One region of the Arthrobacter sp. BL-252-APC-1A genome, then DNA from elsewhere that is predicted to be linked to it. Evidence: predicted binding sites of a transcription regulator. Region 1 holds the regulator's gene; the other holds the start of a gene.
What was found. The regulator HrcA, encoded in region 1, represses chaperone genes, less so after heat shock. The targets are predictions, from matches to a motif close to TTNGCACTCGNNNNNNNCGAGTGCNAA.

Region 1 (9,442 bases):
CATCGAGCGCGAACGCGGCATCACCATCAAGTCGCAGGCCGTGCGCATGCCGTGGGAAGTCGACGGCGAGTCCTACGCGCTGAACATGATCGATACCCCGGGCCACGTGGACTTCACCTATGAGGTGTCCCGTTCGCTGGCCGCGTGCGAAGGTGCCATCCTCCTGGTGGACGCAGCGCAGGGCATCGAGGCCCAGACACTTGCGAACCTGTACCTGGCGATGGAAAACGACCTGACCATCATTCCGGTCCTGAACAAGATCGACCTGCCGGCAGCGCAGCCGGAGAAGTACGCCGAGGAACTGGCGAAGCTGATCGGCGGGGATCCGGAGGACGTACTGAAGGTCTCCGGCAAGACCGGTGTGGGCGTCGAAGCCCTGCTGGACAAGATTGTCCGCGACATTCCCGCGCCCGTAGGTGACCCGGACGCCCCGGCACGCGCGATGATCTTCGACTCGGTGTACGACACCTACCGCGGCGTGGTCACCTACGTACGCGTAATCGACGGTTCGCTGTCGCCCCGCGAACGCATCCAGATGATGTCCACCCGTGCCAGCCACGAACTGCTGGAAATCGGCGTCAGCTCTCCCGAACCCACCCCGTCCAAGGGACTGGGCGTCGGCGAGGTGGGCTACCTGATCACCGGTGTGAAGGACGTGCGGCTCTCCAAGGTGGGCGACACCGTCACCAACCTGAACAAGCCGGCAGCTGAATCGCTTCCCGGCTATGCCGATCCCAAGCCCATGGTTTTCTCCGGCCTGTACCCCATCGACGGCGCGGATTATCCGGTGCTGCGTGACGCGCTGGAAAAGCTGATGCTCAATGACGCCGCGCTGGTGTACGAACCCGAGACGTCCGCGGCGCTGGGCTTCGGTTTCCGCGTTGGCTTCCTGGGCCTGCTGCACCTTGAAATTACCCGGGAGCGGCTCGAGCGCGAGTACAACCTGGACCTGATCTCCACTGCCCCGAACGTGGAGTACGAGGTGACGCTCGAGGACAACAAGGTAGTCACGGTCACCAACCCCAGCGAGTACCCCGAGGGCAAGATCAAAGAGGTCCGCGAACCGATGGTTGCGGCCACCATCCTGGCGCCGAGCGAATTCGTCGGCGCGATCATGGAGCTGTGCCAGTCCCGCCGCGGCGTCCTGGGCGGCATGGACTATCTCTCCGAAGACCGGGTGGAAATCCGGTACCGCCTGCCGCTGGCCGAGATCGTTTTCGACTTTTTCGACGTCCTCAAGTCCAAGACACGCGGCTACGCCTCCCTGGACTGGAAGGCCGACGGCGAGCAGGTTGCCGACCTGGTCAAGGTGGACATCCTCCTCCAGGGCGAGCAGGTTGATGCGTTCAGCTCAATCACCCACAAGGACAAGGCGTACTCCTACGGCGTCATGATGACCGGCAAACTGCGTGAACTCATCCCGAGGCAGCAGTTTGAGGTCCCGATCCAGGCTGCCATCGGTTCGCGCATCATTGCCCGCGAATCCATCCGCGCGATCCGCAAGGACGTGCTTGCCAAGTGCTACGGCGGCGACATCAGCCGTAAGCGCAAGCTGCTGGAGAAGCAGAAGGAAGGCAAGAAGCGCATGAAGATGGTTGGCCGCGTGGAAGTTCCGCAGGAAGCCTTCGTGGCCGCCCTGTCATCCGACGAGTCCAAGGACAAATCCAAGAAGTGACACCCAGCGCTCTGCCCCTCGGGGATCCCGCGCCAAAGGACGGACTCCTTCCGCCCGACGCAGCAGCCGCGGCTGCAGAACGGAAATTCGGACTCTACGTCCATATTCCGTTCTGCGCCGTTCGCTGCGGCTACTGCGACTTCAACACCTACACCGCCACTGAACTCGGCGGAGGTGCCTCCCAGGACGCCTATGCAGCGACTGCACAGCAGGAGGTCCGCTTTGCCGCCAAGGCGCTGGCGGCGTCGGGAATCCCGGAACGCCGGATCGAAACTGTGTTCTTCGGCGGCGGCACCCCAACCCTGCTTCCCGCTGAAGACCTGGCCGCCATCCTCGGCACCGCCGTCGAGCAGTGGGGCCTGGCGCCCGGGGCTGAAGTCAGCACGGAAGCCAATCCCGATTCCGTGACGCCCGAGTCCCTGCAGCTGCTGGCCGACGCCGGGTTTACCCGGGTGTCCTTCGGGATGCAGTCAGCTGTGCCCCATGTGCTTGCCGTGCTGGACCGCACCCATACGCCGTCCCGCGTTCCGCAGGCCGTGCAGTGGGCGCGCGACGCCGGCCTGAAGGTGAGCGTGGACCTGATCTACGGCACGCCGGGGGAGTCACTGGCTGACTGGAAGCACTCGGTCGAAGAAGCCCTGAGCTACGAGCCGGACCATATCTCGGCCTACGCCCTGATCGTCGAAGAAGGCACGAAGCTGGCCGCGCGCATGCGCCGCGGCGAGGTCCCGCCGATTGACGACGACGACCACGCGGACAAATACCTGCTGGCGGAGGAGCTCTTCGCCGCGGCCGGGCTGCACTGGTACGAGGTCAGCAACTGGGCTCGCACACCGCAGGATGCCTGCCGGCACAATCTCGCCTACTGGCGCAGTGATGACTGGTGGGGCATCGGCCCCGGGGCACACTCGCACGTGGGCGGAGTCCGCTGGTGGAATGCAAAGCATCCCTCGGCCTACGCCGGCCGGATTGCTGCGGGGGAGTCGCCCGCCGTCGGGCGCGAAACCCTGGATGCGGATACCCGCTACCTCGAAGACGTTATGCTGCGCACCCGGCTGGCCGAAGGCCTGCCACGTGAGGTGCTGCGGCCGGAGGGACGGCACGAGATTGCCGGACTGATCGCCGACGGTCTGGTGGAGCCCCGCGCAGCCATGGCGGGCACGGTACTGCTCACCCTGAAGGGCAGGCTCCTGGCCGACGCTGTGGTGCGCCGGCTGCTGCCCTAGGGAAACCCCGGCGCTTTTGCAGCGGCAGCGGGTTCCCGGCTGCCTAACGGATCCGGCGCAGGTTGAACCGGTAGCGGTACGGGCGGCCCCGGTTGCATTCAATTCCGGCTATGACGGAGAAGACGGCAACGGCAATCCAGATCAGCGCGTTGAGGATGGCGAAGTAGCCACCCGCTACGGGGATAAAGGAAAGCAGCCAGGCCACCAGCGCCAGGATGGTGGGAGGCAGTGTGAAGTTCAGCGCTTCCTTGGATTCCTGTGCAGTGAACGGCCCGCGGTCGCGGAACACCAGGTAAATGATGAGCGAAGGAACGAAGCCGAGGATGCCGCCGAAGTGCGACAGTGTTGCCCACTGCCGGTCTTCCGAGGCTGTCAGCGGGAGGGCGTTTGCCGGTGCGCCCTGGTAGTCCGGGCGCGCCGGTGAACCGTTGTTTTCCGGTTGCGGATGGTTCGGGCGTGGGTTGGACACGGTTTATTCCTTTGACTCTCAGATGACGCAGGGCTGCCCCCGCGGGAACCTGTTGTTAGACAAGGGTACTGGGTTCCGGCGCGGGAACGGGCACTGGCGGTTCCTGCGCGCCGCGCGGGAACCGCCCGGCTACGGACGGATCAGGGCACGGTCAGGAAGTCGATGACCTCTTCCACACGTCCCAGCAGGGCAGGCTCCAGGTCCGCGTAGGTCCGGACGGAACCAAGCAGCTTCTTCCAGCCCAGGGCGACGTCGGTGTGGTCGCGGTGCGGCCAGCCAAGTCCCTTCAGGATCCCGGTCTTCCAGTCTTCATGGCGCGGTACTACCGGCCAGGCCCGCAGGCCGATGACGTCCGGCTTGATGGCCTGCCACACGTCGACATATGGGTGGCCGACAATAAGTACGTTCCCCGCGGCGCCGGGCACCTTCATGGCTTCTGCCGCAATCCTTGATTCCTTGGATCCCGCAACCAGGTGATCCACCAGGATGCCCAGGCGCCTGCCGGGTCCGGGGGAGAAGTCCCGCACCACCGAAGCAAGATCGTCCACGCCGTGGAGGGGCTCGACGACGATGCCTTCGATCCGAAGGTCATCTCCCCAGACCTTCTCCACCAGTTCGGCGTCGTGCTTGCCTTCCACCCAGATCCTGGATGCCCTGGCCGTGCGGGCACGTACATCTTCGACGGCGACCGATCCCGAAGCGGTACGCCGTGCGGCAGGAGCGGCGGCCTTGAGCGGGGGAACAACTTCCACGGGTTCCCCTTCGAGGAGGAAACCGAAGCCGAGTTCAAAGGAGCGGGTGCGTCCGCGGGCGTCCTCGAGAACAACCACATGCATTCCGCCGGACTTCTCCGTACGGATGACCGCACCTACCCACCCGGTTTGGACCTCCTCGAGAACCAGGCCCTTCTCGGCGCCGACCTGCCGCAGTGCCTTTCGGGCCGGAGCGGAAATGTCCTGCGGCCCCCACTGGTAGCTGGGCATAAAACCTCGTTCCTGGAGACGGGGAGGAGCACCTGCGCTGGGTGCAGGCACGGAAGATTCAATGCTAACAACGGCAGCGGAAGGTATTAGACTTAGCACTTAGGTATGCCGAGTGCTAAGCCAGCAACTCGGAACGGGAGTCAGTCAGCGAGGGAGGGAAAACCATGAGCGAACCACGCCGGCTCGAGGTGCTCCGGGCCATTGTTGAAGACTACGTGCATTCCCGGGAACCCGTGGGTTCCAAGGCCCTGGTGGAACGGCACCACCTTGGTGTCTCCTCTGCCACAATCCGCAATGACATGGCTGTCCTCGAAGAAGAGGGCCTGATCGTTGCTCCGCACACATCCGCCGGGCGAATCCCCACCGATAAGGGCTACCGGCTGTTCGTCGACCAGCTCTCGGACCTGAAGCCGCTGTCGGCTGCCGAGCGGCGGGCCATCCAAACCCTGCTCGAAGGCGCAGAGGACATTGACGACATCCTTGACCGGACGGTGCGCCTGCTCTCGCAGCTGACCAACCAGGTGGCAGTCGTGCAGTATCCGCACCTGGGGAACGCCAAGGTACGGCACATTGAATTTGTGCTGCTGGCGCCTGCCCAGGTGCTCGTGGTCCTGATCTCTACAACCGGACGGGTAGAGCAGCGGGTGATCACCGTGCCGGGGCCGGTGACGGAACAGGCGCTGCACGAACTTCGTCAGCATTTCCTGCAGGCACTGGCGGGAACCACCCTCACCAGGATCACCTCCCACCTCACGGATGCAGTGGCCACCGTTCCGGTGCAGCTGCGCGGAGTTGCCCAGGCGCTTGGGCAAAGCCTGGAACAGCTTGCCGGAATCAACAGGGAAGACCGGATGGTCATGGCCGGCACAGCCAACCTGGCCCGGGCCACCGGTGACTTCCCGCTGACAATCGGGCCCATCCTGGAAGCACTGGAGGAGCAGGTGGTTATGCTTCGTCTGCTGTCCGAGATGGAACAGGATGCCAGGGGCGTTTCGGTGCGGATTGGCTCAGAGAATCCCTATGGCTCCCTGTCCGAGGCATCCGTTGTAGCTACTGGGTACGGGCCGGACGCTTCCGCTATGGTAGGAATCCTCGGTCCCACCCGGATGGACTATCCCAACACCATGGCGGCGGTTCGAGCCGTTGCCCGCTACCTTTCCCGGGTCCTGAACACCTGACCCCCAGAGACCGGCAGCCCCTCCGGGCGCTGCCTGCATGACTAGAGAACCCGCCAGGCGGGGCACGCAACACAGGAAGCGATGTGCACGAGTGAGTGATCACTACCAGGTACTCGGCGTGAGCCGGGATGCCACCGGCGAAGAAATCAAGAAGGCCTACCGCAAGCTTGCCCGCAAGCTGCACCCGGATGTGAATACCGCTCCCGGCGCCGCGGACGAATTCAAGGCTGTTACCCACGCCTACGAGGTTCTCTCGGACCCGCAGAAGCGGCGCGTCTACGACACCACCGGCCAGGAAAACGGCACGGACAACGGTTTCGGAGGCGGCTTCAGCGGCCAGGGATTCGGGTTCCAGGACATCTTCGACACCTTCTTCGGCGGAGGAGCGCCCGGCGGCGGGCGCGGACCGGCCTCGCGTACCCGGCGGGGCCAGGACGCCCTGATCAACGTACGCATCGACCTGAAGGATGCCGTCTTCGGCACCAACAAGAAGATCGACGTCGAGACTGCCGTGCTCTGCCCCACCTGCGAAGGCTCCTGCTGCCAGCCCGGAACCTCGCCGCGCACCTGCGACATCTGCCACGGCAGCGGACAGGTTCAGCGTGCCGTGCGCTCGATCCTGGGCCAGGTCATGACCACCGCACCCTGCGGTTCCTGCCAGGGCTTCGGCACGGTCATTCCGGACCCCTGCCATGAGTGTGCGGGTGAAGGACGCGTCCGCAGCCGCCGCACCCTGACCATCAAGGTTCCCGCCGGTGTCGCCACCGGAACCCGCATCCAGCTCAGCGGCCAGGGTGAAGCCGGCACCGCCGGCGGACCCCAGGGTGATCTGTACGTTGAGATCCGTGTCAACGCTGATCCGGTATTCATGCGCGACGGCGATGACCTCCACGCCACCCTGACGGTGCCCATGACAGCCGCTGCCCTGGGCACGGTCATCACTATGGAAACCTTCGACGGCGAACGCGAGATCAATATCAAGGCCGGGACCCAGTCCGGTGAAGTCACTACCCTCAAGGGGCTCGGCGTGACGCACCTTCGGGGCTACGGCCGCGGCGATCTCCTGGTGCACGTCCAGGTCGAAACCCCGCAAAAGCTGGATTCAGCGCAGGAAGAGCTGCTGCGGCGCCTTGCCGAACTCCGCGGGGAACAGTTTGCCGAGGGCCGGGTGTCCGGAGGCAACAGCGCCGGAGTCTTCGCGAAGCTGCGCGACCGCCTGGGCAACCACTAGGCATCGGCGCCTCACATGACCAATCCGATCTTCTTCGGCGATCCCGAACTTGTGGCAGCGTCCGGACCGGGAAGCGTCTTTGCGCTGACTGGTCCGGAGGCGCGGCATGCGGTTGCAGTCAAGAGACTCTCCCCGGGTGAGGACGTTGACATAGTCGACGGCGCCGGGCGGAGGCTGCGGGGGACAGTACGGTCGGCAGATCCTGCCCTGCTGGAAATCGATGTCCATGAAGCGGAGTCAGAACCCGAGCCGCAGTATGAGTTCACGCTCGTGCAGGCTCTGGCCAAGGGCGACCGGGATGAACAGGCCATCGAAGCCGCAACCGAACTCGGAGTGGATGCAGTCCTTCCGTGGCAGTCTGAACGCAGTATCGTCCGCTGGCGGGCGGAAAAGGCTGCCAAAGGCCAGGCAAAATGGCGTGCCGTAGTCACCTCGGCGGCCAAGCAGTCCCGCAGGTCCCGGATTCCCCGGGTGCTGGACACCGCGGACAGCAAGTCCCTGGCCGCCCGCCTGGCAGGAATGGACCTTGTCCTGGTCCTGCACGAAGAGGCAGACATGCCCCTGTCCCTGGCGCTGGAAACTCCCGGCAGCGGAGATGATTTGCCGGCGGCACGCGTCCGCTCCGTCGCCGTTGTTGTGGGACCGGAAGGGGGCATCAGCCCCGCTGAACTTCAGGAGCTGCGTGCAGCAGGAGCAGTAGCGGTTCGGCTTGGACCGCACGTCCTGCGTTCTTCAAGCGCAGGACCGGCCGCGCTCGTGCTGCTGAACCATTTGCTGGGACGCTGGGAATAGGTCCCGCCCGCCGGTTTAGTAGACCGTAATCCGCTTGGAATCTTCGTTCGATCCCTTGCCGTGGAAGACCCGCAGGTTGTATTCCCCGGGTTCGAGTTCAACAACCACCTCAAACATTGCCGTCTCACCGGCTTCCGCGTCGAGCTGGATGTTACCGGACTTCAGGGGCTGGGATTCCGGACGTCCGTTGAGGACCCGGTCCACGCTCCAGGACAGCTGTTCATCGCGCGCCACCGCGGAGCCGCTGACCGTGACGGACGTTTCCGCGCCGTCACCCTCCTGGGGGCTGATAATCCAGATCGGCGCCGGGAGTGTTTTGTCCCGCTCCAGGGCCGGTTCAAGGTCTTCGTGGCCAAAAGCCTGGTAGCCCGCCTTGCCGTCCACCAGCACCACAACGCTGGTGTTGTATCCGGCGGCGGTCAGGCCCGCGTTGGCTGCAGCAGCAGTGGCCGTGTACACCAGCTGCTGCACGGCGCGGTGAGCCATGCCGGCATCCAGCGAAGGCTTGAACGCATCAGAGGTGATATCCACGGTGATGACGTTCTTGCTGGAAATCGAAGCAGTAACCTTTGATGCCGCCGCCCACGGCGTGAAGTAGTCAGCGTCACGGGGAGTAGCTGCCGTCATGGCGTGCACGGCCTCGCCGATCGGGTCACCGGTGTTTTCGGAGGGCAGGAATTCCCGGTAGAGCTGGACGTCAGAACCGTTGAGGCCGAGCCAGTACACCGGCATAACCACCTTGGACGCTGTCTCCTCTGCCGGTGCCGATACCGCCATTGGATGGTCTTCCGTCGCCGAAGCTGCACCGAAAGAACTGGGCATGCTGGTGGTGGGCAGTTCAGCCACCACGCCGCAGGAGCCGAGCAAAAGCGGTGCCGCGGCCGCCGCCAGGAAAAGGCGGGTGCGGCCTGAGCGGCGATTCTGCTGCCTGGTCATGGCTGTCCTGCCTTCCGTTACTGGTGCCTGGTGTCCGGAGACGCAGACGGTGCGTGGGGGAACCGGCGGGGCGGTTCCCGTCCGGAGCATGCCATCCAGCTTGGCACAGCGGAACAACCCAAAACCGGGACTTGATGGTTCTGTGCCGGGACTGAAACCTGATTGAGACCCAGACGATGCCAAGCCGAGACATACGCTGTAATACACGTCACACAGCCCGTTCCTGCAGGGGCGGCCGCAGTCCGGATATGCGCCTGCAGCGAAGAAGTCCGGCGCACAGACGTGCCGATCCGGTAGAATTAAGTAGGCTGTGCACACTGTTTACCGAAGGCCCCCGAGGGCCAGGCGCAGCCAAATATGAATCCAGTCTTCCAAAAGGGGCGATGAGAGGCCGAGGGGCCGCATATATGACCGAAACTTCAGCAGGAATCGGCACCATCCGCGAGGACCAGCAGACGATCGTCTTTGACTCAACTGAGCATATGGTCCAGTCACTGGGGGCCAACGACGAGGCCCTGAAAATCATCGAGACCTCCTTCCCGGAGGTTAATCTCCATGTCCGCGGCAACGAACTCTCCGTTTCCGGCCCGGCCTCCGAAGTGGAACGCACCGTCCGCCTGGTCAATGAAGTCCGCGTTCTTGCCCGGCACCAGACCCGGGTGACGCCTCAGGTCCTTGAGCAGCTCATCACCATGCTGCGCGACCAGAGTGCTGAACGGCCGGCTGAGGTGCTGACGCAGAACATCCTCTCGACCCGCGGGCGCACGATCCGTCCCAAGACCCTGAATCAGAAGAACTACGTTGATGCGATCGACCGCAACACCGTCGTCTTTGGTATTGGGCCGGCCGGCACCGGCAAGACGTACCTGGCCATGGCTAAGGCAGTGCAGTCCCTGCAGCAGAAGGAAGTCAACCGGATTATCCTGACGCGTCCTGCTGTGGAAGCCGGTGA
Region 2 (21,216 bases), on a different contig from region 1:
CGTTCCCAGCATCTTGTTCCCTTTCGCCGGTTCAGCTGCACTTTGCTTACAAACCATGCTCCCCGGTCCCGGCTCCCGGTGGTCCTCCGAAAGCAGCCATTCATCCCCAACTTCACCCTCTAAGCGTGTCCCCAGCTGACTGCAGTTCCCGCTATTCATCCAGCAGACGCTGAGTTAGCATTCAGGGAACCATCAGCCAAATGCTAGAAACTAGGACACGTGACTAAATCTGCTCCTGAGGCCAGGCTCCTTGTTGTCGATGACGAACCCAACATCCGTGAGCTTCTCTCCACGTCGCTGCGCTTTGCCGGCTTCGACGTCGTCGCTGCGGGTAACGGCCGCGAGGCACTGGCCGCGGTGGATGAACACAGCCCCGACCTCGCCGTACTCGACGTCATGCTTCCCGATATGGACGGCTTCACCCTGACCCGCCGCCTGCGTGCCGCCGGACGGCATTTCCCGGTAGTGTTCCTCACCGCCCGGGACGACACGGAGGACAAGGTCACCGGCCTCACCGTGGGCGGGGATGACTACGTAACCAAGCCCTTCAGCCTGGATGAGGTCGTGGCACGGATCCGCGCCGTCCTGCGCCGCACCCAGCCGCTTGACGATGACGACGCCGTCATCCGCGTGGAAGACCTGGAGCTCGACGACGACGCCCACGAGGTGCGCCGGGGCGGAGTGACGATCGAGCTCTCCCCCACCGAGTTCAAGCTGCTGCGCTACCTGATGCTCAATCCCAACCGCGTGCTGTCCAAGGCACAGATCCTGGACCACGTTTGGGAGTACGACTTCAACGGCGACGCGTCGATCGTGGAGTCCTATATTTCCTATCTCCGCCGGAAGATTGACCGCAGCCCCGATGCGCCGGCACTGATCCAGACCAAGCGCGGCGTGGGGTACCTGCTGCGTACGACGGAGAAGCGCTAAGCCTTGCTCCGGCGCTGGAAGTCCGCCTCGCTGCGGTCGCAGCTGGTGGTCATCATGGCCGTATTGATGGTCGTGACGGTTACCATCACCGGACTGGCAACCATCTATGTGCTCCGCCAGATCCTGATCAGCCGGCTGGACACCGATATCCAGGACAACGCCGGGGCGATCTCCCGGTATCTGGTCTCAGGCAGCGCAAGCACGGACGCGTCCCTGTTCCGCTTCTACGGTTTGTACCTCAACGAAGACGGCACGCACGGTCCGGAAACCCATTCGGAGCCAACCTTCGACACCCCCGTCATCGACCCGCTCACGTCTGAGGACGTGGATGCCCTGGGCGGCCGCGGATTCGACGTCCCCGGTACCGCCCCGGGCAGCAAGGGCTGGCGGGTGAAGGTCTTCCACATAGCCAATTTCCCCGGCTCGATCGCCGTCGCCGTCCCCCTGGACTCAGTTGCGGAAACGGTGGATGAGGCGGCCTCGCTGGTCTTCTCGGTGGGTCTGCTCGGGACACTGGGCGCCACCGGTATCGCTTACTGGGCCGTGACCCGCCAGTTCAGGCCGTTGAGCCAAGTGGAGAAGACAGCGGCCGCCATCGCCGCCGGTGATCTCTCCCGCCGTGTGGAAGTGGGCAACCCTGCCACCGAAATCGGCCGGCTTTCACGTTCCCTCAACGCCATGCTGGCCCACATCGAAACGGCCTTCGCAGCGCGCACCGCCTCTGAGCAAAAGATGCGCAGGTTCGTCCAGGACGCCTCGCATGAACTGCGGACTCCGCTGGTTACCATCCGGGGTTTTTCCGAACTGTACCGCCAGGGTGCCCTGCAGAAACCTGAGGACGTTGCTGCGGCCATGGGCCGCATTGAGAGCGAAGCCAAACGCATGGGCCAGCTGGTCGAAGACCTGCTGACCCTTGCCCGGGTCGACGAGCAGCGCCCTCTGGAGTACCAGCCGGTGGACCTGATGATTCTGGGCAATGATGCAGCACTTGATGCCCGGGCCAGCGCTCCTGACCGGGAGATCCGGGTGATCGGCCTGGACGGCAATTCCCCGCGCAGCGCACCGACCATGGGCGACGAAGCAAGGCTGCGGCAGGTGGTGGCCAACCTGATGACGAATGCCCTGCGTTACACCCCGCCCGGCAGTCCCATCGAAGTAGCCGTCGGTGTGGCACCAGTGATCCACAACCGGATGGATGCCGTACTTGAAGTCCGGGACCATGGCCCCGGCATCTCCGAAGAGGACGCTGCGCGGGTATTCGAGCGTTTCTACCGGGCTGATTCGTCCCGCTACCGTGAGACGGGCGGTACGGGGCTGGGCCTTGCGATCGTCGCAGCCCTGGTAGCCCAGCACGACGGCACCGTTCGGCTCACCGAAACGGAGGGCGGCGGAGCGACCATGTCCATCCGATTGCCGTTCATCCCGGCCGATGGCTCGCCGGACCAGGACCCGGACAATGAGGAACACCCGGGCGGGCCTTAGGCCGCCACCTCCTCCGACTCGCTTCGATCACCGGTAAACCGATTCTCGTCATTCGCTTCAAACACGCAGGAGCGCGGTACCCGGGGGTACCGCGCTCCTGTTTGGGGTTGTGCAGGCCGGGCAGAAACCCGGCTGCGGAAGGGGCTTAGAAGCCGCCCATACCGCCCATGCCGCCCATGTCGTCTCCGCCGCCCATTGCCGGTGCAGCCTTTTCGGGCTTGTCAGCAACAACGGCTTCGGTGGTGAGGAACAGGCCGGCGATGGATGCCGCGTTCTGCAGTGCGGAACGGGTGACCTTTACCGGGTCGTTGACGCCGGCAGCCAGCAGGTCCTCGTATTCGCCGGTGGCAGCGTTCAGGCCGAAGCCTTCAGCCAGGCCGCGGACCTTGTCCACCACAACACCGGGCTCGAGGCCGGCGTTGAAGGCGATCTGCTTCAGCGGAGCGTCAATGGCAACCTTGACGATGTTGGCGCCGGTAGCTTCGTCGCCTTCCAGGACCAGGTTCGCGAAGGCCTTCTGACCAGCCTGGATCAGGGCTACGCCACCGCCGGCAACGATGCCTTCTTCGACAGCTGCCTTGGCGTTGCGCACTGCATCTTCGATGCGGTGCTTGCGTTCCTTGAGCTCGACCTCGGTAGCGGCACCGGCCTTGATAACTGCGACGCCGCCGGCCAGCTTGGCCAGGCGCTCCTGCAGCTTCTCGCGGTCGTAGTCGGAGTCGGAGTTCTCGATCTCAGCGCGGATCTGGTTGACGCGGCCGGCGATCTCCTCGGGGTCGCCAGCACCTTCAACGATGGTGGTCTCGTCCTTGGTGACAACAACCTTGCGTGCCTTGCCGAGCAGGTCCAGCGTGGCGTTCTCCAGCTTAAGGCCAACTTCCTCGGCGATGACCTGGCCACCGGTGAGGATGGCGATGTCTGCGAGCTGGGCCTTGCGGCGGTCGCCGAAGCCCGGAGCCTTGACGGCAACGGACTTGAAGGTGCCGCGGATCTTGTTGACCACCAGGGTAGCCAGGGCTTCGCCTTCAACGTCTTCGGCGATGATCAGCAGCGGCTTGCCGGACTGCATGACCTTCTCGAGGACAGCGACGAGGTCCTTCACCGAGGAGATCTTGGAGTTCACGATCAGGATGTACGGGTCTTCGAGGACCGTTTCCTGGCGCTCTGCGTCGGTGACGAAGTAGCCGGAGATGTAGCCCTTGTCGAAGCGCATGCCCTCGGTGAGCTCGAGCTCCAGGCCGAAGGTGTTGGACTCCTCGACGGTGATGACGCCTTCCTTGCCCACCTTGTCCAGTGCTTCGGCGATCAGGTCGCCAATCTGCTGGTCACCGGCGGAGATGGAAGCCGTAGCGGCGATCTGCTCCTTGGTCTCGATTTCCTTCGCGGAGGCGAGCAGCTCGGCGGTAACAGCCGCAACTGCCTTCTCGATGCCGCGCTTCAGGCCCAGGGGATCGGCGCCGGCAGCAACGTTGCGCAGGCCTTCCTTGACCAGTGCCTGTGCCAGGACGGTTGCCGTGGTGGTGCCGTCGCCTGCGACGTCGTCCGTCTTCTTGGCAACTTCCTTGACCAGCTCAGCGCCGATCTTCTCGTAGGGATCGTCCAGCTCGATCTCCTTGGCGATGGAAACGCCATCGTTGGTGATCGTGGGGGCACCCCACTTCTTTTCGAGTACGACGTTGCGGCCACGCGGGCCGAGGGTGACCTTGACGGCGTCGGCGAGGGTGTTCAGACCCCGCTCGAGGCCGCGGCGTGCCTCTTCGTCAAATGCAATGATCTTGGCCATAACGGCTATCGTCCTTCCGGAACAGTCATGCTTGGGTGTTGCATTCCTGGCTGGAGTGCCCGCGACGGACGGGAGCAGGAGCACGATCTCTTTACGCGCATCCCTAATCCCTCACCCCAGTGGCTTGCTGGTTCACTCAACGCCGCTGACTTAGCAGTCAGTCCGCAAGAGTGCTAACTCAATAATTAGCACTCCCAACCTTTGAGTGCAAGCAGTCACGCGCCCCTGTGACCGGCGCAGCGCCCTGATCGGAGGCTGGCTGAGGAAAGCGCGGAGAAACCGCCGGGTCATACCCCCGCAGCCCGCGCCGCAAGCGTAGATTGGAGGTTGTGCCCCCTGCTCCGATTGCAGGCAGTGGCTTAACGACAAACTCCAGGAGCAGGCCATGGCGACCGACCAGCCCCCGAACGATTCTTCTGCCGAGCAAAACGGCGGAGAACATACCCCTGCACCCCAGGCGCACGGCGCCAGTGCCACTCCCCCGCCGCCTCCATACGGCAAACCCCCGGGGGAGTACGATCCGCAGCAGCCCGGCTACCAGGAAGCACCACAGGGGTATCAGCAGGCACCGCAGCCGGGATACCAGCAGGCTCCGCACGGATACCAGCAGCCCCCGCAGGGGTACCACCAATCCCAGGCCCCCGGGCCCTATCAGCAGGTCCCTCCGCCCGGCGCCTACCCGCAGGGATATCCACAGGGCGCCGCCGGACCGTACTACGGCTTCCCCGAACCCAAGTCCCGGCTTGCGGCCGGCTTGCTGGGGATCTTCCTCGGCGGGCTGGGGATACACCGCTTTTACCTCGGGTACACCACGCTGGGAGTCGTGCAGCTCCTTGTCACCTTCTTCACCTTCGGCTTCGGTGCCATCTGGGGTTTCGTCGAAGGAATCATGATTCTCGCCGGGGCCCAGTCCTTCCGGACTGACTCCCGCGGGGTTCCCCTCCGGGAGTAAGCGCCGGATCCCAAGCGCTTCCGAAGACGAGTGAGCCGATGCCCCTCAGGGACACCGGCTCACCGCGTTTTCGGGCAGGACGTGCTGGTTAGTGATTAGACCGTCCGGACGTCCTCGGCCTGCGGCCCCTTCTGGCCTTCACCTATCTCGAATTCCACCCTCTGTCCTTCTTCCAGCGTCCGGTAACCGGCGGACTGGATTGCAGACCAGTGGACAAATACGTCGGTTTTGGCCTCGTCAACAGTGATGAAGCCGTAGCCCTTTTCTCCGTTGAACCATTTGACGATCCCCTGCGCCATTCTCTTTCTCCCCTTTTCGGCTCCACTCCCGCGATGGTGTTCCACGGCAGCAGCCGAACCGGAACGGCAAGGTGGTTTACCTGCCGTCCCGAAACGGCTGGCCCTTACTCTAACCACGCGTAGAACGGCGCACCCCGGGGAAAAGAGGATAGTTATTGAGTCTTAACTAATGGTCCGTGCGCGGAGGTTCACTGGAAGCCCGGTCCCGCCACAACGGTGACGAAGGAGAACTCGGGAGAGTCCGTAATTGTCGGAATGCCCAGTAGTGCCGAGAGCTCCTCAGCATTGACCCGCTGCGCTTCACCGTTGTAGAAGATGACGGATGTCTGGAGCGGCGCGCCTGCCCAGTTGCCCACCTGGGCAGTGGTCCACCCGTCAGCACCGATCCGGCCGGAGATCCCGGCACCGAGGCCGGAAATGCCGCTGGCGTTCAGCACAACAACAGGCTGCGTCTTATCCGCCGGCACGGCCTCCGGGGTCGGAGTGGGAGTGGGAGTCGGGGTTGGGGTCTCTGCAGGAGAGGGCGAAACACTGGGGCTCGGAGACTCCTGCGGCTCCTGGGATTCTTCCGCAGCGGGATTAGTCGACTCGGACACCCCGGGACTGGCACTGCTGTCTGCGCCGATGCCGAGCCTTGGAAGGACGAAGTACGCGGCAAGACCCACGAGGAGGGCAAGGACACCCACGGTAATGATGAGGCCAACACCGCTGGAGCGCGCCGGAATCAACCGCTCACGGTGAACGCCTTGGCGGGTCGAGGTCTCCGGGACCTTATCGAACTCATCCCTGGGGTATTGGCTCATGGCTGCGTTGTCTGTCCTTGGTATAAGGGGAATTGCCCTAGGCGTCCGTGCCCATGCGGCGGGCGGTACGCGCGAGCTGGCGTGTAGTACGCAGTCTACGCAGGCGTTTTACCAGCATGGGATCGTGCGCCAGTGCTTCCTCGGTGTCGATCAGGGCGTTAAGGACCTGGTAGTAACTCGTGGCCGACATGCCAAACAAGTCGCGGATGGCCTGCTCTTTTGCACCGGAGTACTTCCACCACGAGCGCTCAAGGGCGAGCATTTGCTGGTCCCGTTCGCTGAGGGGACTCTGGGGATCGACCGCACCGTCGAGTGAAAACGCCGCGGCTTCGGCTGATCCTGCCAATCTATGGTCCCCGTTTCCTGCTGTACCCGGACACAGGCGCAAAAGGGCATGGCCTGGGTAAAGAGTGTGCTTCCACCTGTAATCGTAAACCGGAATAACACCGTTGTCATTCAAGCGCTGCCGCACTCCGGCTGGGATCCTGGCCCGCTATGCCCAAGACTGGAAGGGTGAACAGCAGTCCTGAACCCACCCTCTTTGACCTCGACGCCGCCGCTTCTGCCGCCGCGAACGCACCGGAGACTCCCGTCCCGTTCACAACCGGCAGCTCCCTGGCGGACCTCATGGCCCCGGACTGGGCAGAGGCACTGGCTCCCGAGGCTGCCCGGCTCCACAGCATCGGTGATGAACTTGAGCGCCGCCGCAGGAGTGGAACGCACATCCTCCCGCCGCCTGAGAGCATCCTGCGTGCTTTTGCCCTCCCGGCGGAACGGGTCAAGGTCCTCATCATTGGCCAGGACCCCTATCCCACACCCGGACATGCCGTCGGGCTCAGCTTTTCCGTCGCCCCCACGGTACGGCCGCTGCCGCGTTCCCTCGTGAACATATACAGGGAGCTGAAGGACGACCTTGGGATAGAGCCTGCGGCGCACGGTGATCTCAGCGCCTGGGCAGACCAAGGTGTCCTCCTGCTCAACCGTGCCCTGAGCGTGGACGCCGGGCAGGCAAACTCCCACCGGAACCTGGGCTGGGAACCCATCACGGAACTTGCTGTCCGCACCCTTGCCGCACGCCGGCGCGCGGACGGGTCGCCTGCACCGCTCGTAGCTGTTCTGTGGGGACGCCAGGCCCAGGCGCTGTCACCGCTGCTTGGCACGACGGCACGGATCGAGTCCGCGCATCCCAGTCCGCTCTCCGCGTCCAGGGGATTCTTCGGCTCACGTCCGTTCAGCAGGGTTAACGCCCTGCTGCGGGAGCAGGGAGCTTCACCAATTGACTGGAGACTGCCCGGGGTACGGTAGAGGAACTACCGCAAGTCAAGGAGAGACACAGCAATGCCTGATGCCCCTGCCACCCGCGTTCCGGCTCCGGCCCGGCGTGCACGGCCAACCCACACCATGACTGTGCTGCGCCGCGAGCAGCTCTCGCCGCATCTGGTGCGCATCGTTGCCGGGGGCGCTGGCTTCGATACTTTCACTCCGAGTGAGAGCACCGACGCGTACTGCAAGATCTGGTTTGGCCGCGACGGCCGCCCGCTGGACGGGTCCGTCTCATTGGAGACGCTGAGGGAGCAGACACCACGTGAGGACTGGCCTGTCTCGCGCACCTACACCGTCCGCTGGGTGGACATGGCCCGGCGGGAACTGGCAATGGACTTCGTAGTGCACGGAGACGCAGGCCTTGCCGGCCCATGGGCCGAGAACGCCCAGCCGGGAGACGTCCTGACGTTCGGCGGACCGGGAGGCGGTTTCGCACCGGATCCCGAAGCGGACTGGTACCTGTTCGCAGCAGACGAATCAGCCCTGCCGGCCACTGCCGCTGCTCTTGAAGCCCTGCCCCAAGGCGCCGTCGGACACGCATTTATTGAAGTTGACGGTCCCGCTGATGAGCTCCCGCTAACCGCCCCCGCCGGTGTAGTAGTCACTTGGCTGTACCGCGGCGGCGCCAAGCCCACCGGTAACCTGCTGATCGCCGCCGTCGACGCCCTGCCCTGGCATCCGGGCGATGTGCAGGTGTTTGCCCACGGCGAGCGTGAGGCGATGAAGGGGCTGCGGGACATATTCTTCAACCGGCATAAGCTTGACCGCAGCCGGGTCTCGCTCTCCGGTTACTGGGCCGACGGCCGCACGGAAGACACCTTCCAGGCAGAGAAGCGCACCCCCATCGGCAAGATCCTCTAAGCCCGCGCACCCCTGCGCTAGCGGCGTCGGTTACGGCGGTCGTTGCCGTTCAGGTTCCGGGTCAGCGGCCGGGCCAGGTTGTCGCCGAAGACCACTCCCCCCGCAATCGCAAGGATCACGGTCAGTGCGTTGAAGAGGCCAATCACCCCGTTAGAAATGTCCTCGAGTCCAATGCTCAGCCCGTACATCGAGCGGAAGATGCTTAGTCCGGGGAACAGGAACAGAATCGCCGGGACGGCGATTACCAGCTGCGGGGCCCCCATTCGAAGCGCCACGATGCGTGAGGCCATGCCGATCACGATCGCGGCGATCGCCGGAGTCAGCCGGGGCCCGATTCCGACCGCTTCGGAGGCGACGGACACCAGGAACCCGCCCGCTCCAATGAGCACTGTTGGCAGCACCAGGTTCGCCGGCGACTGTTCGGTGATGCTGATCGTAGCCAGGGCAACGGCCAGTGCGAGGACGGTCACGGCAAACGGGTACTGGGAGGAAGCCACCTCGGTCACTTCCAGGCGCGGCATCCCGGCCAGGGCTCCAGCGACCAGCGCGACGGCGATGCCCGCCACAATCGCGCCGAAGGTCAGGAAGGCGGAGAGGAAACGGCCCGCGGCAGTGACAGGGAAGCCGTTGATGGCATCCTGCACCGCGGAAACCAGACGACCCGTGGGAAGCAGCAGCAGGATTCCGCCCGCTACGACGATTCCAGGCGCCATATCGACGTCGGCCACGTCAGTGGCATCCAGCCACCAGAACAGCATGGCGACCGCGGTTACCAGGAACCCGCTCGCCGCCGTAGTGAAGAAATCCGGAACGCGCCAGCGGCCTAGAACCCGCTGGAGCAGGCTCACCAGGATCGTACTGACGAAGCCAACAAGCGAACCGAGTGGCCCGCCGCCAATGAACGCGACGATGGCTGCAGAGAAGAGCCCGGCTGAGGCCGTAACGGCCCACCGGGGGAAGGGCTTGGGCTTGTGGACAATCGCGTTTAGCTGCTGCGATGCCTCCGCACGGGTGACATTACCGTCCACGATGTCCGTCACCAGACGATGGACCAGCGCCAGCCCGGCGTAGTTGTTGGTCCAGGAACGCACCACACGCATCACGGTGATGGGTGTCTGGTCCTTGGGCGAATAGTTGAGCAGGACGGACTGATTGGTGATGTCCACCTCGATGCTCTCCAGGCCGTATGCGGCCGTGACGGCGATCATCGCGGTTTCCACTTCAAGGGCACCCGCCCCGTAACGGAACATGGTCTCCGCCATGCCCAGTGCCAGGTCCAGGGTCTTTCGGGCACTGGCGTCCGGGCCGCCGGAGCGTACCCGCGGGTTGGCGTACGGACTGCCGGCAAGCCGCTCCACGATGGACATGGCCTGCGTGGGCGGAGTCTCGCCCTGCACCAGCCTGCGGAGAACGCGCCGGGCTGCAGCGGAGGATGAATCCGTCCGCTGCGCGGCCGAGGGACTGTGCTGGCGGGGGGTCGTCTTGCGGGCCCTGGGCTTACCGGTCCGCGGCACAGTGCCGGCAGGACGCCCTGCTTTGGGGTCGCCGGCCCTGGCCTCACCAGCCTTGCGTGCCGCAGCGGCTTTGGAGGAACCCTTCGGCATCCTGGGAACCGAGGAAGTGGCAGGCGGGGGCTTCGGCTTAGTGCTGCGGATTCCGCCGGTTCCGGGCACCGCGGGCAGGCCTGCTGCGGGCGTCTTGGCGCCTGGCCCCTCCACCGGGGCACCCGGTGCAGCTGCCGGCGGCCTCCTGGATTTCTCCCCCTCGCGGCGCTCGGGCACCTTGATGATGGGAATCAACCCCACGACCGGATCGTTCGCGGGCGCAGGCTTGCGGCGGTCGTCGTCGTTATCCACGGTGTCCACCCCTGCTTCCCTCCTGGTGAATGCGGTTTAGTAGAACGGCTGGTGGTGGCGACGCCAGTAAATCTGGCGCGTCACCCGTTCCCCGATGGTGTTCCAGATCCGGTACCGGAGCGGGTCCAGCACCAGGTCCCAGCACCCGGCAAAGTCCGTGACGGTCTTGGAGAAACTCGTCTTGAACAGTCCCAGCCCGTGGTGCGGGTGTTCCTTGTTCTTCAGCTCGCTGCTGGGCGGAGTGCCGCAGAAATCGTATTCCTCAATTCCGAAGTCTTCCTTGAGTTCCGTGAGCGCGGTCCACTGCACAAGGTGGGAATCACCGTACTGCTTGCGGCGCGGCTTGGACCCGCCGTCCTTGTAAGTTCCCTTTTTCCCATAGGCGATGACGAAGGCACCAACGGTGGGTTCGCCGTCTTCGTCGAACGCAAAGTAGAAGCGGCCCTGTCCGGCGGCCACGAAGTTGGACCAGAACCGGTGGTAGTACTCGTAGGAGCGCATCCGGGCATCGGAGCGGTCCTCGATGTGGCTCATCAGCTTGTACATGGCCCGCATGTTTTCCTCGGTGGGCTCCACGCGGCGCACGTCGGCGCCTTCACGGATGGCGCGGCGGACCGCATTGCGGGCGCGGGAGGAGATGTTCTTGAGGATCTGCTCGGTGTCCGGGGTGGTGTCCAGCAGAGCGGTGGAGTCGTTCGGCTGCAGGTTGAACGTCTTGACGAAGCCGGCGGAAGAGAAGAGCTCCCGGATGTCGTCACCGTCAATAATGTCCGGCTCCACTTTCAGCGCGAAGACGCGGCGGCGGGTTTCCTTGATGAACCGGCCCAGCGCCCGGGCCATGGCCGGCACGTCCTCTGGAGCAGCTGCATCAGGGCCCTTGATGAGGTACCAGAGGCTGCCCAGGACGGGAACCTTCTTCTCGATGACCAGGTTGTAGGAGGTGTATTCCGGGCAGCTGAACACAACGTGGATAGGGTTCCAGCCGTGGTGTGACTTGACCTCGGCGTAAGCGGCTGATTGCAGGACGTTGCCGCCGTTTGGGTTGGACTGAACCAGCTTGTCCCAGTCCGCAATCTCCTCGGCGGTGGCCAGGCGTGCACTAAAGTCTCGCAAAATTCCTCAACTAGTCCTCGGTTGGTGGATCGTTCTTCCGCCCCCGCACGGAGCACCGGCTCCGGGCCGTTCCAAGTCTATCTGCCGGGCGGGGGGCACCCTGCACGGCCGATCCCCGGCGCGCCGGACGGACGCCGCCCGGCCGGGCACGGGAATAGCCCGGCCACTGCGGCGGTTGTGCGCAACAATAGATGCATACGCATATTTACGACGACAAGGCGGCGGTAGTGGCACAGCAGATTGAACTGGGACTGGACACGTTCGGAGACGTGACGCAGGCGGCGGACGGAGCGAAGCTGCCCATGCATGAAGTGATCCGCAATGTGGTGGCTGAAGCCGTGCTGGCCGACTCCGTGGGCCTGGACTTCATCGGAATCGGAGAGCACCACCGCGACGACTTCGCGGTGACCTCGCCTGAAACCGTCCTTGCGGCAATTGCCGGACAGACCAGCCGCATCCGGCTCGGCTCCGCCGTGACCGTGCTTTCCTCCGATGACCCCATCAGGGTCTACGAGCGCTTCGCCACCCTGGACGCCGTGTCCAGCGGCCGGGCCGAAGTAATCCTGGGCCGCGGCTCCTTCACCGAATCCTTCCCGCTGTTCGGCTTTGACCTAGCGGACTACGAGGTGCTGTTCGAAGAGAAACTTGATCTTTTCACCCGCCTGCTGGGCGAAGAGCCGGTCACGTGGGAAGGCAGCATCCGCCCTCCGATGCGCGGCGTGCAGGTGTACCCGCAGACCGGGCACGGACGAATCCCCACCTGGATAGCAGTGGGCGGTACCCCGCAGTCAGTGGTGCGCGCGGCGCACTATGAGCTGCCGCTGATGCTGGCGATTATCGGAGGGGAACCCGCGCGCTTCACGCCTTTCGTATCGCTGTACAAGCGGGCGCTGAAGGAATTCGGCAAGCCGTCCCTGCCGATCGGAGCGCATTCCCCCGGTTACATCGCCGCTACTGACGAACAGGCCCTCGACGAAGCCTGGCCGCACTACGCCCAGATGCAGAACCGGATCGGCCGCGAACGGGGCTGGCCCCCTGTCACACGGGCCGAGTACGAGGCCGGTGCCGGACCGGACGGAGCCCTGTTCATCGGCTCCCCGGAAACGGTTGCGGACAAGATCACGCGCACGGCACGAACACTGGAGCTGTCCCGGTTCGACCTGAAGTACAGCCTGGGCACCCTGCCGCACGCCAACCTTATGAAGTGCATCGAGCTGTACGGCACCGAAGTGGCCCCAAGGGTCCGGGCAGCACTGGCGGAGGCCGAGGACTAGACCGAGGTGGGGAGGAACCAGCGCGTGCGCGGTTCCTCCTCCGCGAGGGACGCTGCGTGTTCAATGTTCTGCCGGTCCGCACCGGTGAGGCGCTGGTGTTCCTGGCGCATGTACTCCCGCCAGGTTGGGACGTCGTAGATCTCCCTGAACTGGCGGGAGTCCGTGACAGAGTGGACCAGCTCCCACGTCGTCGCACCGGTGCGCAGCCGGGAAAGCCGGACCTCGCGCATCGACTCCACAAACTCGGATGCTTTGCCGGGCTCAAGTTCGTAGGCCACCAGGATGGTCACGGGCCCGTCCCCGGGGTTGGGCTCCGCCTCGACTTCCAGGCCGAGGTCCGGTTCCGGAACGCTGCGGTCCAGTTTCCCGGTTCCGGGAAGCAGGGGAAGCGGCAGGACGCTGAGCGCAACGAGCAGGAGCACGACGGCGGAGGCCGCCAGTACGGGGGCGTAACCGTAGGCGGTGGCCAGCGAGCCCCAAAGTACCGACCCAAGAGCCTGGGTGCCGGTGAGCACCATCAGGTAGACCGAGAGTCCCCGTGCACGGACCCATTCGGGCAGCGTTAGCTGCATGGCACTGTTCAGGGTGGAGAGCGTGTTGATCCACGCCATGCCCGCCAGCACCAGCAACAGGCCCAGCGGCAGGGGCGGAAGGTACCCCGCGGAGAAGACCGCGGCGGCAAACACCGCCGCGGACGCACCCAGCAGCGCTGTGTCATTGAGCAGTGCGCGGGTCCTTGAAAGCAGCACCACACCCAGGATTGCCCCGCTTCCAAGTGCTGCCAGCAGCAGACCGTATCCGGAGGACCCCAGGCCCAGGTGCCCGTTTACGGCAACGGGCAGGAGCGCATAGAGCGCGCTGGCCGGAACCATAAAGAGGATGCACCGCAGCAGGATCCGCCGGATGCGCGGAGCTGCCCGGATGTACCGCACCCCCGCACCCATGGCCTCGCCAAAATGTTCACGGTCTTCAGGACTCTGGGGTGCGCTGCGCCAGAGGAACACCGCCAGAGCCGTACCAATAAAGGACACGGCGTTGACGCCGAACACAAAAGCAGGGCCGGCCACCGAGACCAGCAGGCCACCCAGGGCGGGCCCGATTGCCCGTGCGGTGTTTACCGCTACGGACCCCAGAGCGGAGGCAGAACGGATCTGCTCGCGGGGCACCAGCGACGGGGTGACCGCCTGCCAGGCCGGCGAACTCAGGGCTACGCCGCAGCCGATGAGGAATGTGTAGAGGAGCAGGGAATCGGGCCCCAGCAGCCCCAGTGCCGCGATTCCCGTCAGCAGGCAGCCGGCACCGGCAGCGAACAGGTTGCTCCCCAGGATCAGGCGGCGGCGGTTGAAGGCATCAGCCAGCACACCGGCGACCAGCCCAAGCAGGAGAGCCGGCGCCAGGGACGCAGACTGCACCAAGGACACCAGGACCGGGCTGGCGCCGGTCTCCACCAGGAACCACTGTGCTCCCACCGTCTGCATCCAGCTGCCAATGTTGGAGCCCAGCTGCGCCAGCCAGAGGACCAGGAACCATTTACTGCGAAGCGGCGCCCAGGGAGATTCCATCGGATTCCTCCGTCAGTGGCGGCGCTGCGCTGCCGGGATGGTGCCCCAAACCGGCGCGAGCGCTCACTGGCAGAGTAGGTTGCGGCGGTCTGCGGCGTCCAGAGCGAAGGCGCGAAGGGAGTATCCTGACAGCGTGTCACCAAAATTGGTTGCCCAAGGCACCAGTGTTCCTGAAAGGATGCCCCAAACATGTATGTGGTAGTCAATACCCTGGAAATCACGCCGGATACCGCGGAAGCCTTTGAAAAGGCCTTCATCGACAGCATGGCGCATCTTGAGGGAGTTCCAGGGCTCGGACGCAGCACGCTGATGCGTCCCGAAGGTTCCTCCAACACTTACCTCTCCACCATGGAATTTGATTCCAAGGAGAGCTTCCTGGCCTGGCTGAAGTCTGACTCGTTCAAGGCATCCCACTCCGATGACCAGGCCCCGGGCATGCAGGCACCCAACGCCGTCGCTTCCTACACCGTTATCAAGGACACCGCTGCCTAAGACTGGAGCAGGACTGCCACCCGGGGCGCCGGCTACCAGCCGTGCGCTCCGGCAAAGCCCTTCCACAGGCGGCGAAAACGCTTTTCCGCTGCCTTCAGCCGCTGCTCCTCCACGGCGTGCAGCCGTCCGTAGGTAAAGCCGCCGCCTCCCCGGCCTGGACGCCGGCTCAGACGGAGCAGCAGGTCCTGGGTGACCACACTGTCCTGGTGCTCTCCCAGCACCTTCTGGATGCCTTCGGCCGCTTCCACCATTGATTCGGCAGCTTTGCCGCCAACGGGCACGAACGCTTCTGCTGCGTAGCGAAGTCTCTTGGCATCCTTGCGTGCCTCGTGGAGGAGCTCTGACCGTGCTGCGCCCCCGGTTTCCTGTTTGGCGGCACGAACGCGGTTTTTCAGCCGCCGCAGGTCCTTCCGAACCAGTTTCTTCCCCGCTTTGGCTGCGGGCCGTTCGGCGCGGCCGGTCAGCTGGGGAGCGGCCACGAGCACACCCAGGTCCCGCACCAGCGCGGCGTAGCGCGGGGAGTCGAGTCCCCGGCGGATGGCAGCGAGCGCAGCGGAATAGTCTCCGAGCAGCTCCTCGTCAATCCTCACCGAAACCGGCCCCTTGACCAGGAACTCCGGCTGCGCAGCGAGGAGTTCCTGCAGGCGGTGGCGCATTACCTGGGCATCGCGTGCGGCACCGAGGAGCTGGGACAACCATTTGAGTTCATCCCGAATGCCGTTTGCCGACTCCGGGTGCAGCATTTTGCGGTAGCTGGCGAGTACCGAGCGCATCCTGCGGGTACTGACACGCATTTTGTGCACGGCCTCCGGCTCCTCTGTCCGCAGCCGCTGCTCCTGGCTGAGCATTTCCGCGTATTGCGCCTGCAGGTAGGCCATCAGGACCCCGCCCGCTGTTCCAGTCAGTGCACGTGTATCAGCGGCCGGGAGGTCGGTAGCGGAAGCCATGGCCCAGTATAGGTCCGGGAGGCCCGAGCCGGGCTAGACCCCTGTACCCGGAGACCGGGGCCGCCGTAGCATCGGCTTTACCGGCCCCACGGCTGGAATACCGCCGCCGAACGTTCTGGAGGCCAGGCCCATGAACCCGATGCGCTACGTAAAGCTTGGCCGTTCCGGGGCCACCGTTTCAGCCATCGGGCTGGGTTGCCTGGGTTTCGGAGACCCCAACCGCGGCACCCATGCCTGGACCCTGCGCGAGGAAGAATCCATGAACCTCATCCGCCGTGGCCTGGAGCTGGGAATCAATCTGTTCGACACTGCGAACGTCTACTCCGCCGGAGACAGCGAAAGGATCCTGGGCCAGGCCCTGCGGGAGTACGCCCGCCGGGAGGAAGTTGTGATTGCAACCAAGGCACACGGAGAAATGGCGCCCGGACCCAACGGCTGGGGACTCTCCCGCAAGCACATCCTCTGGCAGGTCGAAGAGTCATTGCGGCGGCTGGGAACGGACTACATCGATCTGTACCAAATCCACCGCTGGGACGGATCTACACCACTGGAGGAGACCCTTTCCACCCTGGACCAGCTGGTGCAGGACGGGAAGGTCCGGTACCTGGGTGCATCCACCACCTACGCCTGGCAGCTGGCCAAGGCTGTGCACCTGCAGCGGCAGAACGGCTGGACCGGTTTCGTCACCATGCAGGACCATTACAACCTCATTTACCGCGAGGAGGAACGGGAAATGTACCCGCTCTGCCTCGACGAGGGCATCGGTGTGCTGGCTTACTGTCCCTTGGCCCGGGGGCGGCTTGCCCGGCCCTGGCATGTCGAGAGCCGGCGCCGCGGACACGATGCCCTGGCCGATGCCATGTACGGGGCACACGAGGAAACCGACCGCAGGATTTCGGACGCAGTCGGCACGGTTGCAGACGCCCATGGGGTGTCACGGGCGCAGGTTGCACTGGCCTGGGTGCTCGGGCACCCGGTGGTCACGGCACCCCTGATCGGCGTCACCAGCCTGGCACAGCTGGACGACGACGTCGCCGCCCTGGATCTGGAGCTCACTGCCGAGGACCTGGCCCTGCTGTCCGAGCACTATGTCCCCCACGGCGTCGTGGGCTTCTAGGCTCCCCGCAGCGCTGCGACTACCCCTTCACGGCCCCCGCAACCAGGCCCGAAGCGATGTAGCGCTGCAGGAACAGGAACAGTGCCATCACAGGCACGGCGGCGAGCACGGCACCGGCGGAGAAGACTCCCCAGGTGCGGGACTGGTTATCCCCAACAAAGGAGTAGAGCCCGACGGCGAGGGTCTGGCTGTCGGGATCGTTCAGCACAATCGAGGCGATCATGAACTCCCCCGTGGTGGTGATGAAGGTCAGCAGGCCAACAATCGCCAGGATGGGGGTGACCAGCCGAAGGATGATGGTGAAGAAAATCTGGAAATGGCCGGCACCATCGATCCGCGCGGCTTCGTCCAGGGTTTTGGGAACCGTGTTGAAGAAGCCGTACATCAGGTAGGTGTTTACGCCCAGCGCTCCGCCCAGGTACACCATGATCAGGCCGATCTGGCTGCCCAGCCCCAGCCACGGAACCACATCAGAAATGCCGGAGAGCAGCAGGAAGATGGCTACAACCCCGAGCATCTGAGGGAACATCTGCAGCAGCAGCAGGCTCAGCAGGCCCATGCGCCTGCCGGTGAAACGCATCCGTGAAAAACAGTAGGCGGCAAGCGCTCCGAGGAAAACAGTGGCGGCACTGGTGATCAGCCCGATCACCAGTGTGTTCAGGAACCAGCGGCCAAACGGCTTCTGCGGGTCGGTAAACAGTGCCTGGAAGTTCGCAAACCCGATGTCGCGGAACAGACCGGATGAAGCCACCAGGGTACCGGTGGGGCTCAGCGCGGCGGAGAGGACGTAGGCCAGCGGCAGCAGCGCGAAGGCGGTCATCACCAGACCAACCAGGTGCCTCCACCCGGTGTCCTTGAACCAGGCACCGAACCTGCGGCGGGACGGCCGGGCTGCCGGTGCGGCAGGCACCGCCGGGGCATCCGGGCGGGGAGGAAGGGCGGTGGAGGTACTCATGAATTTACTTCTTCCAGCGACTTGGTCTGCCTGAAGCTGACAGCGGAGATAACGGCCACAATGATGAAGATCAGGATTGCCAGCGCACTGGCCAGCCCGTAGTCACGCCCGGTGCCCTGGCCGAAGGCAACCTTGTAGACCACCGTGATCAGCAGGTCGGTGGCACCGATGTCCTGGCTGGTCCCCGGGAAGCGCGGTCCGCCGCCGGTGAGCATAAAGATCACGTTGAAATTGTTGAAGTTGAACGCAAACGTTGAGATCAGCAGCGGAGCGGTGGAGACCAGCAGCAGCGGCAGCTTGATGGACTTGAAGATCCGCCAGGCTCCGGCGCCGTCCATCCTGGCGGCCTCATTGACCTCTTCCGGCAGCGACTGCAGCGCGCCGGTACAGACCAGGAACATATAGGGGAAGCCAAGCCAGGTGTTCACCAGCAGCACGCTGGCCTTGGCCAGCCAGGGATCGTTCAGCCAGGGGATGGAAGCACCTCCGAAGAAGGTGCCGTTGATGAAGCCAAACTCCTGGTTGAGCATGCCGGACCAGACGAGCCCGGCCAGGAAAGCCGGGAACGCGTAGGGCATGATCATCAGCACACGGTAGATCTTCTTGCCGCGGAGCGTGGGGTGGTTGAACGTGATGGCCAGGAACAGTCCCAATCCGAAGCACAGTGCCACGGAGGCAACGGCGAAGGTGAACGTCCAGCCGATTACGCTCATCAGGGGGCCGCGGAGCTCCGGGTCGGTGACCGCCCGTTCGAAGTTCTCGAAGCCGACGTTAATCTTCCAGCCGGTGGCCAGCCGCTCCCCCGCGTCGGAGACGAAGGATCCCTCCCCGCCGTCGCGGTAGACAGTCCCGGTCTCAGTGTTGGTGAAGGTGTCGGCGGCCTCGTCATACACCAGGACCGGCTTGTAGACGTAGGCATTGGAGCCGTCGGCAGTCTGAAGCGTGCCGTCGTCGAGGTCCTCGGAGAACGGAACCTTGAGTTCCAGGATTTCCGACTGCCGGTTCAGCAGGTCGTTGAAGGCGAGGGTTTCATAACCCTCGGCGCCGGTCGCTTTGCCGGCCCCGCCCATCTGCGCTCCGGCAACTTCTTCGAGGGGCTGATCCGCGCCGCCCAGCTGCACGGCGCCGTCGGGATCCGTGACCAGCAGGAACAGCTCATCCCCCTGTTCAACGACCGAAACGGCATACGCCGGTGAGTCCGGGACCCGCTGCTGGGCCGTCAGCTGAATCGCTGCGACGGCATCTTCCTTGGTGCTGTTGTGCCCGTCACCGTAGTTGGTGAAGGCGACGTAGCCGCTGTAGACCACCACAAAAACCTGGAAGACCAGCAGGAAGAGGACACCAGGGGCGAGGTACTTGGCCGGCAGTCCGCCGCGGCGCAGATAGATCCAGTTGATGATCACAGTGACTGCCGCGGCCACGCCGAACACCAGCCACTGTTCGTTCAGGAACAGTGCCATAAGGACGTAGACCGCGAAGGCGTCCACCAGGCCAAGCAGTACGATCTTCGCCAGCGTTCCGGCCAGCGAGTCAGGACTCCGGCGCCGCGTTTTGGCGGGGGCGGGTTTGAGGGGGCGGACGGGTGCGTCCGTTGAAACTGCCATGAAGTTCTCCTACAAGTGGCCCGAACAGGACGAACCCGTTCGGGCCACTTGGCGCCTGCGGCGTGTTAGGTGCCGCTACTTGCTGATTTTGGACTCAATGTTGGAGACCATGGCGGGCCAGGCTGTGGCCGGGTCGGCTTCGCCCTTGATCAGGGCCAGCTGCGTGCCGCCCCAGTCGGCCCAGACGGCTTCCATTTCCGGGATGGCGGGCATCGGTACGCCGTTGGCGCCGATCTCGCCGAACGCTGCAACAATCGGGTCGGCAGCGGCCTTGTCGAAGGACGCGGTCAGGGCCGGGGGCCGGCCGCCGGCTTCGAACATTGAGTCCTGGACAGCCTCGGTGGTGAGGTAGTTCAGGGCGAATTCGTTTGCGGCCAGTGCGTTCTGGCTCTTGGAGCTGATGAAGAACCCGTTGACGCCGACGAACGGCTGTGCCGGTGCGTCACCGGCGGTGGGCAGCGGGTCAACGGCCAGGTTGATGCCGGCCGCAACGGCGTCGGGCACGTTCCACGGTCCGGTCAGGAGGTACGGCGAGGCGCCGGCGTTGAACTTCTCCTTGGCGATATCCGGGGTAATGCTGGAGTTGAAGATGCGTTCGCCGGAATCGCCCCAGGCCACCAGCTTCTCAGCGAATTCAACGCCGCCGGGGTTGCCGAGTTCGAGCTTGGAGGCGTCGTAGCTGCCGGTCTCGTCGGTGCCGAAGACCGGTACGCCCATGGAGGTCTGCAGCGGGTACAGGTGGTAGGGGTCGCCCTGCTTGGGGTCCATCTGGACCAGGAACGGGAACTCTGCCTTGCCGTCAGCAACGGCGGCCTTTCCGTTGGCAATGACCTCGTCCATGGTGGCGGCAGGTTCGCTGACCAGGTCGGTGTTGCGCAGCAGGCCGATGTTCTCGATCGAGTAGGGCACGCCGTAGGTGTTGCCCTCATAGGTCATGGCCTTGATGGCGCTTTCCTGGAACTGGCCTGCCTTGTCCCCGAGTTCGATCGGTGCCACAACACCGTTCTGCACGAACTTGCCCAGCCAGTCGTGCGGACCGACGATCAGGTCCGGACCCTTGCCCGTGGGCACCTGGGTAATGAAGTCGTCGGACACCTGCTGGAAGTCCTTGGTGACCAGCTTGACTTCAATGCCGGTGTCTTCCTTGAACTTCTCCGTGACCTCAGTCAGGGCCGGGGAGCGTTCGGCGTCCACCCACATGGTCAGGGTGGTGGCTCCGGCCGACGCGAGGTCGCTGGATTCCGCCCCTTCACCGGTATCCGAGCCGCCGCCGCAGGCGCTCAGGACGAGGGCAGCGGTGACCGACACCGCACCGAGAGTAAAGGTACGGCGGCCAAACGCCGTCGTACCCGTTGTGCGCACCTTCATTGGTGTACCTCTTCTGTGTTCTGGCCCCGGAATGCCGGGGAGGTAATTGGTGCCTGTCCGGGATCCGGACGACGGCATGGACGCAAGTGTAAGCGTGTGCGCACTGTGCGTCCAGTCACACACAGCTAGTTTTTCCCGCTCCGAACCGCGTACTGCTGGAATGGGTATAACAACAGGCGAGAGCGCGGAGTTTTCCATGAAGGCGCATTCTGACCGAATGTGGAAGCGTTTGCATGATGGGGCGTACCTTCCTCTAGGATGCAAGGCATGCTGAGCTCTATCGCCGTCCCGTCCGTCGACCTCCCCGGTGCCGCCCTGGTACCGGTCCATGAAGCCTCCCCCGAGCGGGAGAGGCAGTGGTGGCGCTCCTCGGTCATCTACCAGATCTACCCCCGCTCCTTCCGCGACCTGCGCGGGGACGGCATCGGAGACCTGCCCGGCATCACCGCCGAAATCCCCACCCTGGCCGAACTGGACATCGACGCGATCTGGCTC

Region 2: a site for HrcA is predicted at 4,346-4,372, ahead of groL (chaperonin GroEL). Genes of this name have one in related genera too.

What each region holds. Positions count from the first base shown of each region.
Region 1 is NZ_VULS01000001.1:519,482-528,923, reverse strand. Features, by position in the region: gene lepA (translation elongation factor 4) at 1-1,675, shown strand, start outside; gene hemW (radical SAM family heme chaperone HemW) at 1,672-2,901, shown strand; gene FYJ28_RS02445 (DUF4870 domain-containing protein) at 2,945-3,370, opposite strand; gene FYJ28_RS02440 (DUF3097 domain-containing protein) at 3,511-4,353, opposite strand; gene hrcA (heat-inducible transcriptional repressor HrcA) at 4,518-5,531, shown strand; gene dnaJ (molecular chaperone DnaJ) at 5,623-6,762, shown strand; gene FYJ28_RS02425 (16S rRNA (uracil(1498)-N(3))-methyltransferase) at 6,778-7,554, shown strand; gene FYJ28_RS02420 (GerMN domain-containing protein) at 7,570-8,490, opposite strand; gene FYJ28_RS02415 (PhoH family protein) at 8,898-9,442, shown strand, end outside.
Region 2 is NZ_VULS01000003.1:488,608-509,823, forward strand. Features, by position in the region: gene FYJ28_RS07365 (response regulator transcription factor) at 220-930, shown strand; gene FYJ28_RS07370 (sensor histidine kinase) at 934-2,412, shown strand; gene groL (chaperonin GroEL) at 2,558-4,195, opposite strand; gene FYJ28_RS07380 (TM2 domain-containing protein) at 4,581-5,147, shown strand; gene FYJ28_RS07385 (cold-shock protein) at 5,243-5,446, opposite strand; gene FYJ28_RS07390 (LytR C-terminal domain-containing protein) at 5,635-6,249, opposite strand; gene FYJ28_RS07395 (DUF3263 domain-containing protein) at 6,287-6,595, opposite strand; gene FYJ28_RS07400 (uracil-DNA glycosylase) at 6,763-7,554, shown strand; gene FYJ28_RS07405 (siderophore-interacting protein) at 7,588-8,433, shown strand; gene FYJ28_RS07410 (threonine/serine exporter family protein) at 8,451-10,037, opposite strand; gene FYJ28_RS07415 (lipid II:glycine glycyltransferase FemX) at 10,326-11,402, opposite strand; gene FYJ28_RS07420 (LLM class flavin-dependent oxidoreductase) at 11,594-12,676, shown strand; gene FYJ28_RS07425 (MFS transporter) at 12,673-14,238, opposite strand; gene FYJ28_RS07430 (antibiotic biosynthesis monooxygenase family protein) at 14,428-14,730, shown strand; gene FYJ28_RS07435 (CHAD domain-containing protein) at 14,763-15,677, opposite strand; gene FYJ28_RS07440 (aldo/keto reductase) at 15,817-16,794, shown strand; gene FYJ28_RS07445 (sugar ABC transporter permease) at 16,814-17,749, opposite strand; gene FYJ28_RS07450 (ABC transporter permease subunit) at 17,746-19,353, opposite strand; gene FYJ28_RS07455 (sugar ABC transporter substrate-binding protein) at 19,429-20,721, opposite strand; partial or broken gene FYJ28_RS07460 (alpha-amylase family glycosyl hydrolase) at 20,989-21,216, shown strand, end outside.